Linked DNA regions of Paraburkholderia bryophila. The protein of the gene in region 2 interacts with the protein of the main gene of each other region in a pairwise test. Links are inferred from orthologs where the notes say so. Each region holds a gene or a part of one and is shown on either strand. Other genes may lie near its edges.

Evidence for each region. Proteins that work in one complex are often made in the same cells at the same time.
Region 1: the proteins of ligA (region 2) and leuS interact in binary tests that used the Escherichia coli proteins (3 or more experiments, as listed by UniProt). The link is inferred for Paraburkholderia bryophila from one-to-one orthologs.

Annotation. Positions count from the first base shown.
Region 1 is NZ_JACCAS010000001.1:3,442,693-3,446,432, reverse strand. Bases 396-3,512 are described here. They hold leuS (leucine--tRNA ligase), read right to left. Parts: upstream 3,192-3,512; coding sequence 600-3,191; downstream 396-599. Other genes in these bases: GGD40_RS15435 (ExbD/TolR family protein), read right to left, coding at 3,408-3,512; GGD40_RS15445 (LPS-assembly lipoprotein LptE), read right to left, coding at 396-508. Also shown: more of GGD40_RS15445, read right to left, coding at 1-395; more of GGD40_RS15435, read right to left, coding at 3,513-3,740.
Region 2 is NZ_JACCAS010000001.1:4,726,461-4,730,076, forward strand. The notes cover bases 181-3,173. They hold ligA (NAD-dependent DNA ligase LigA), read left to right. Parts: upstream 181-640; coding sequence 641-2,707; downstream 2,708-3,173. Other genes in these bases: GGD40_RS21270 (cell division protein ZipA C-terminal FtsZ-binding domain-containing protein), read left to right, coding at 181-404; def (peptide deformylase), read left to right, coding at 2,704-3,173. Outside these bases: more of GGD40_RS21270, read left to right, coding at 1-180; more of def, read left to right, coding at 3,174-3,237; GGD40_RS21285 (IS1182 family transposase), read left to right, coding at 3,373-3,616. UniProt on the Escherichia coli protein: DNA ligase that catalyzes the formation of phosphodiester linkages between 5'-phosphoryl and 3'-hydroxyl groups in double-stranded DNA using NAD as a coenzyme and as the energy source for the reaction.

The DNA of each region.
Region 1 (3,740 bases), 1.3 Mb from region 2 along the record:
GCACTTCCTGACCCGGCGCCGGATGCAGCGAGCGCACGATCGACAGACGGCGCGTGAGCTGGTCGATCGCGTCGTTTTCCATGTCGGCGTACAGGATGTCCGCTTCCGCCGCCTTGGCTTGCGAATACTGGTCGCTATAGGTCATCGCGCGATTCAACGAAATCACGCTCGGCGGAATCAGCACCGTGCCGTCTTTTCCGACCAGCGAGTAAGTCATCGAGAGGTTCATTTGATACTCCTCGACCACGCCCAGCGAATTCAGCGTCAGCGTGCTGACGCCACGGCCTTCGCCGATCGTCAGCGTCGCGTCGGAATTGGCGAGCGAGGTGACCACCACCGTATCGCTGCCGCCTTGCACCATGCGCGTGAGGCGCGCGCTGGCCGCCGGCGAACCGCCGGCGACATAGAGGCGTTTAAACGCGTAGTCCTGCTGGCCACGCAACTGGAAGCCGCAAGCGGACAACATCAGCACGCTGCAAGCCAGCGTCAATACCATTCTGCGAGTCACATTGGCTCCTGGTTCGCAGTAGATTCCGCAGCGAGAAACAGGCGCCGCCGTGCGCGACCGACCCTGTCCGCTGTCATGTTCTCGTCTCGAGTCAAACGACCACGTTCACGAGTCGGCCCGGCACCACGACGATCTTCTTCGGGGCCTTGCCTTCGCTGAACTTCGCGACCATTTCGTGAGCGGCCGCGAGCTGTTCGATTGCTTCACGCGTGGCGTCTTTCGCCACGGTGATCGCGCCGCGCACCTTGCCGTTCACCTGCAGCACGAGTTCGATCTCCGACTGTTCCAGCGCCTGCTCGTCGACCTTCGGCCATGCCGCGTCGAGCAGCGAACCGTGGACGTCGGCGAAACCGAGTTCCTGCCACAACTGGAACGCGAGGTGCGGCACCACTGGGTACAGCACGCGCAGCATCACGCTGTACGTTTCGCGCAGTACGGCCGGCTGGGCACCCTTCGCGCTGTCGAGCGCGTTGAGCATCTTCATCGCGGCCGACACCACCGTGTTGTACTGCAAACGCTGATAGTCGAAGTCAGCCTGCTTCAGCACGCTGTAGATCTCGCGGCGCAGCGTCTTGTCGACGTCGCCGAGTTTTGCAGCGTCGAACGTACCGCCCGAGCGCAACGCGGCTTCGTTCGCCTGACTGAAGCTCCACACGCGGCGCAGGAAACGGCTCGCGCCTTCCACGCCCGAACCGGACCATTCAAGCGACTGCTCGGGGTGAGCGGCGAACATCACGAACAGACGCGCGGTGTCCGCACCGTGCTGGTCGATCAGCAATTGCGGATCGACGCCGTTGTTCTTCGACTTCGACATCTTCTCGATGCCGCCGAGCACGACCGGCTGGCCATCCGCGTTCAGGATCGCGCCGACCGGGCGGCCCTTGTCGTCGAACGAGACCGTGACGTCGGCCGGGTTGTACCAGGTCTTCTTGCCGGCATCGCTTTCGCGGTAGTACGTTTCGTTGAGCACCATGCCCTGCGTGAGCAGGTTCTTCGCCGGCTCGCCGAACTTGACGAGGCCCAGGTCGCGCATCACCTTCGCCCAGAAACGCGAGTACAACAGGTGCAGAATCGCGTGCTCGATACCGCCGATGTACTGATCCATCGGCGCCCAGTAATCGGTGCGCTCGTCGACCATGGTCTTCGCATTCGGCGACGCGTAGCGGTAGAAGTACCACGACGAATCGACGAAGGTGTCCATCGTGTCGGTTTCGCGTTTGGCCGCGCTGCCGCACGTCGGGCAGGTGCAGTTCACGAACGCTTCGGATTTAGCGAGCGGATTGCCCGTGCCGTCCGGCACGAGGTCTTCCGGCAGCACCACCGGCAGATCTTTTTCCGGCACCGGCACGTCGCCGCACTTCGGGCAGTGAATGATCGGGATCGGCGTGCCCCAGTAACGCTGGCGCGACACGCCCCAGTCACGCAGACGCCACGTGATCTGCTTGTCGCCGAGGCCGAGTTCCTTCAGGTCGGCGGCGATCTGGTCGACCGCCGGCTCGTAGGCGAGGCCGTCGTACTTGCCGCTGTTGATCAGCGTGCCGGTCTTCTCGCCGTACCAATCCTGCCAGGCTTCCGTCGAGAATTCCTTACCTTCGACGGCCACCACCTGCTTGATCGGCAGGTCGTATTTCTTCACGAATGCGAAGTCGCGTTCGTCGTGCGCCGGCACGCCCATTACCGCGCCTTCGCCGTAGCTCATCAGCACGTAATTACCGATCCACACTTCGACCTGTTCCTGCGTCAGCGGATGCGTGACGGTGAAGCCGGTGCCCATGCCCTTCTTTTCCATGGTCGCGACGTCGGCTTCAGCCACCCCGCCGCGCTTGCATTCTTCGATGAAGGGCAGCAGTTCCGGCTTGTCTTTCGCGAGACGCGTGGCGAGCGGATGCTCGGCGGCAATCGCGCAGAAAGTCACGCCCATGACCGTGTCGGCGCGCGTGGTGAACACGCGCAGCAGCTTCTGTTCACCGTCGATCTCGTACGGAAACCCGAAGTTCACGCCGAAGCTCTTGCCGATCCAGTTCTGCTGCATGACCTTGACGCGCTCGGGCCAGCCGAGGCCTTCGAGGTCGTTAAGCAGTTCGTCCGCGTACTGCGTGATGCGCATGTAGTACATCGGGATTTCGCGCTTTTCGACCAGCGCGCCCGAACGCCAGCCGCGGCCGTCGATCACCTGCTCGTTCGCGAGCACGGTCTGGTCGATCGGGTCCCAGTTCACCGTGCCGGTCTTCTTGTACGCGATGCCCTTCTCGAGCATCTTCAGGAACAGCCACTGGTTCCATTTGTAGTAATCGGGGCTGCAGGTCGCGACTTCACGCGACCAGTCGATCGCGAGGCCCATGGACTGCATCTGCTTCTTCATGTAAGCGATGTTGTCGTAGGTCCATTTCGCGGGCGGCACGTTGTTGGCCATTGCCGCGTTTTCCGCCGGCATGCCGAACGCGTCCCAACCCATCGGCATCAACACGTTGTAGCCGTTCATCCGCAGATAGCGGTACATCACGTCGTTGATCGTGTAGTTCCGGACGTGACCCATGTGCAGCTTGCCCGACGGGTACGGCAGCATCGAGACGCAGTAGAACTTGGGTTTCTCGGTGATTTCCGATGTCTTGTACGCGTCGATGGCGCGCCATTGCCCTTGCGCGGCAGATTCGACGTCGGAGGGAACGTATTTTTCGTGCATGGTGTGATGGGATCGCTGGGTTCGGTGCTTTCGCACCGGCCGCTTTGGTGCTCTGCTGGATGAAATGGCGTCGTTCCCCTTCTGCGGGGGAAAGGGCTGATTATACCGTTCGCGGGCGGCTACGCCGCGCAGCGTCAGGCGCGGTGATGCGTTCCCGCGCGCCTGGTGGGCGCTGAGTGCGCGCTTGGTGCGGGCCGAGTCGCGACTAGTGCGCGACTAGTGCGCGGCGCCCTGCGGCAATCCGCCCGGCGGCGGCGGGTCCGTCACGAAGCCGATCCGCTCGAGCCCGGCCTGCTGCGCCGCGCCCATGACCTGCGCGATCACTTCGTAACGCGTGGAGCGCTCCGCGCGTAGCTGGATTTCCGGCTGATCCGCCTGCTTGCCCGCCTGCGTGAACTGCGCGCGCATCTGCTCCAGCGTGATGGGCTTCGCGTTCCAGTAGAGCTTGCCGGTGGCGTCGATGGAAAGGGAAATGGTCTGCGGCGTCTGGCGCGCGGGCGCCGACGCGACTTTCGGCAGATCCAGCCGGATCGCGTGCGTGAACAAAGG
Region 2 (3,616 bases):
CCAATTACGTGCAGGCGGTCGCGTCGCAAGACGGTCTGCTGCTGTCGCGTGACGGCACGCGTTTCGTCAAGCTCGACGCGAAGCAGAGCCCGGTGTTCATGCTGCAATTCGGCGACACCAACTTCCTGCGCGACGACCTGACCTACAAGGGCGGCCAGATGATCACGCTGGTGCTCGACGTGCCGGTCGCCGACGAAGACATCCTGCCGTTCCGGCTGATGTGCGACTACGCGAAATCGTTGGCTGAGCGCATCGGCGGACGGGTGGTCGATGATGGCCGCCGTCCGTTGCCGGAAACCGCGCTGCTGGCGATCGAAAAGCAGTTGATGACGCTCTACGCGAAACTCGAACAGGCGGGCATTCCGGCCGGTTCGCCCGCCACGCGGCGTTTGTTCAGCCAGTAGTAGGCTTCGCTTTTTCGCTGACGTTCGCAACGGCCGCACGATGTGCGGCCGTTGTCGTTGCAGGCGGCTGCTTTACTGTGTGCTTTATGACGTGCCTTACGGCATGTCAGCGAACATAATCTCCGCGCCCTGAGAACGCCGCAATGAACCCGGAAACCATCATTCGGCCGATGTAAAGGGGCACGCTTCCTGCGATAATCCAATGTCTGAATTTCACTGAAAAATCTTCCGACAGTATGGCCCGAACCCCCGCTTCCCATCCAGCAGACAGCGCTCCCGCAGAACGGGCCGCGTGGTTGCGCGCGGAACTCGAACGCGCCAATTACGCGTATTACGTGCTCGATCAGCCGGATTTGCCGGACGCCGAATACGACAAGCTCTTCAAGGAACTGGAGCGCATCGAGACGGAGCATCCGGATCTGATCGTGCCGGATTCGCCCACCCAGCGCGTGGGCGGCGAGGCGGCCAGCGGCTTCGAGCCGGTCGTGCACGACCAGCCGATGCTGTCGCTGAACAACGGTTTCGCCGACGAAGACATCGTCGCGTTCGACAAACGCGTCGGCGATTCACTCGGCAAGAACGCGAGCGAGCCGCCGGTGCCGGTCGACTACGCGGCCGAACTGAAATTCGACGGCCTCGCGATCTCGCTGCGCTATGTGGACGGCGTATTCGTGCAGGCCTCCACGCGCGGCGACGGCGCGACCGGCGAGAACGTCACCGAAAACGTCCGCACGATCCGCTCCATTCCGCTCAAGCTCAAGGGCAAACGCGTGCCGCACGTGCTCGACGTGCGCGGCGAAGTGCTGATGTTCAAGCGCGATTTCGAGCGTCTGAACGAACGCCAGCGCGCTGCCGAGCAGAAGGAATTCGCCAATCCGCGCAATGCCGCGGCGGGCAGTTTGCGGCAGCTCGATTCGAAGATCACCGCGCAGCGGCCGCTGTCGTTTTTCGCGTATGGCATCGGCGTGGTCGACGGTATCGAGATGCCGGCCACGCATAGCGACCTGCTCGACTGGTACAAGGAACTCGGTTTGCCGGTGAACGGCGAACGGGCCGTGGTGCAGGGCGCGGAAGGGTTGCTCGGCTTCTTCCACGCGGTCGGCGAGAAGCGCGACACGCTGCCGTACGATATCGACGGTGTGGTCTATAAGGTCAACCGGCGCGACGAGCAGGACGCGCTCGGTTACGTCTCGCGCGCACCGCGTTTTGCGTTGGCGCACAAATTTCCCGCGCAGGAAGCGCTGACCCAACTCGTCGCGATCGACGTGCAGGTCGGCCGCACCGGCGCGATTACGCCGGTGGCGCGGCTGGAGCCGGTGTTCGTCGGCGGCGCGACGGTCACGAACGCCACGCTGCATAACGAAGACGAAGTGCGGCGCAAAGACATCCGGATCGGCGACACGGTGATCGTGCGGCGCGCCGGCGACGTGATTCCCGAAGTGGTGAGCGCGCTGCTCGAACGTCGTCCGGAAAACGCTCGCGAATTCGTGATGCCCACGCAGTGTCCGGTGTGCGGCTCGAATATCGAGCGGCTGCCGGACGAGGCGATCGCGCGCTGTACCGGCGGGCTGTTCTGTCCGGCGCAACGCAAGCAGGCGCTGTGGCATTTCGCGCAGCGTCGTGCGCTGGATATCGACGGTCTCGGCGAAAAAATCATCGATCAACTGGTCGAGCTGAATCTGGTGCGTACGCCGGCCGATCTGTTCAACGTCGGCTTTGCGACGCTCGCCGAGCTCGACCGTTTCGCCGAAAAGTCCGCGCAAAACCTACTCGACTCGCTCGACAAGGCCCGGCATACCACGTTGGCGCGCTTCATCTACGCGCTCGGGATTCGCCACGTCGGCGAGTCCACGGCGAAAGATCTGGCCAAGCATTTCGGTTCGCTGGATCCAATCATGGATGCATCGGTCGAAGCTTTATTGGAAGTCAACGACGTGGGGCCGGTGGTCGCCGAGTCGCTGCACCAGTTTTTCGCCGAAGAACACAACCGCACGGTAATCGAGCAGTTGCGCGCGCCGGGCAAGGTGACGTGGCCTGAAGGACCGCCTGCGCCGAAGGCGCCGCAAGGCGTGCTGGCCGGCAAGACGGTCGTGTTGACCGGCACCTTGCCGAGCCTGGCGCGCGAAGAGGCGAAGGAAATGCTTGAAGCGGCCGGCGCGAAAGTGGCCGGCTCGGTGTCGAAGAAAACCGACTATGTGGTAGCGGGTGCCGAAGCGGGCAGCAAGTTGGCGAAGGCCGAGGAACTCGGCATTCCCGTACTCGACGAAGATGGGTTGCGTAAGCTCCTGGAGGGGCAGTTATGATTCGCGAAATTCTCAAGATGGGCGATCCGCGTCTGTTGCAGATTGCCGATCCAGTCGATCACTTCGACACCCCCGAATTGCATGAACTCGTCAAAGACATGTTCGAGACCATGCACCACGCCAACGGCGCGGGTTTGGCCGCGCCGCAGATCGGCGTCAATCTGCAGGTGGTGATCTTCGGCTTCGGGAACAACGAACGCTATCCGGACGCGCCGCCGGTGCCTGAAACGGTGCTGATCAATCCGACCATCACGCCGGTCTCGCTCGACATGGAGGAGGGCTGGGAAGGCTGCCTGTCGGTGCCGGGCCTGCGCGGCGCGGTGAGCCGCTTTTCGATGATCAAATATCACGGCTTCGATCAGTTCGGCAAACCGATCGATCGCGTCGCCGAGGGTTTTCATGCGCGGGTCGTGCAGCATGAGTGCGATCATCTGATCGGCAAGCTGTACCCGATGCGGATCAACGACTTTGCGAAATTCGGCTTCACGGAAGTGCTGTTTCCGGATATGGATCCGAATAGCGACGATTGAGGCGGCCCTCGGGCTGCCGGTTGTTTGCTACGTGTTACCGGCAATAAAAAACCCACGCAATTGCGTGGGTTCAGACTGCTGACAAAGTACCCCCAAAGCCTGGCCTTGCGTCGGGCTTTGTCGTTTAATTGGGGCATGCTGAAGACACCGACGCCCATGCAGCACGAACTCGAGATGGTGACGCTCGAGGAACTCGTGCCGAAGGACCACCTGCTGCGCCAGATCGACGCGGCGGTGGATTTCGAATTCATCCGTGAGAAGGTGGCGCACCTGTATTGCGCGGACAACGGGCGCCCAGCGCTCGATCCGGTGGTGATGTTCAAATTGCTGTTCATCGGCTACCTGTTCGGGGTACGCAGTGAGCGCCAGCTCATGCGCG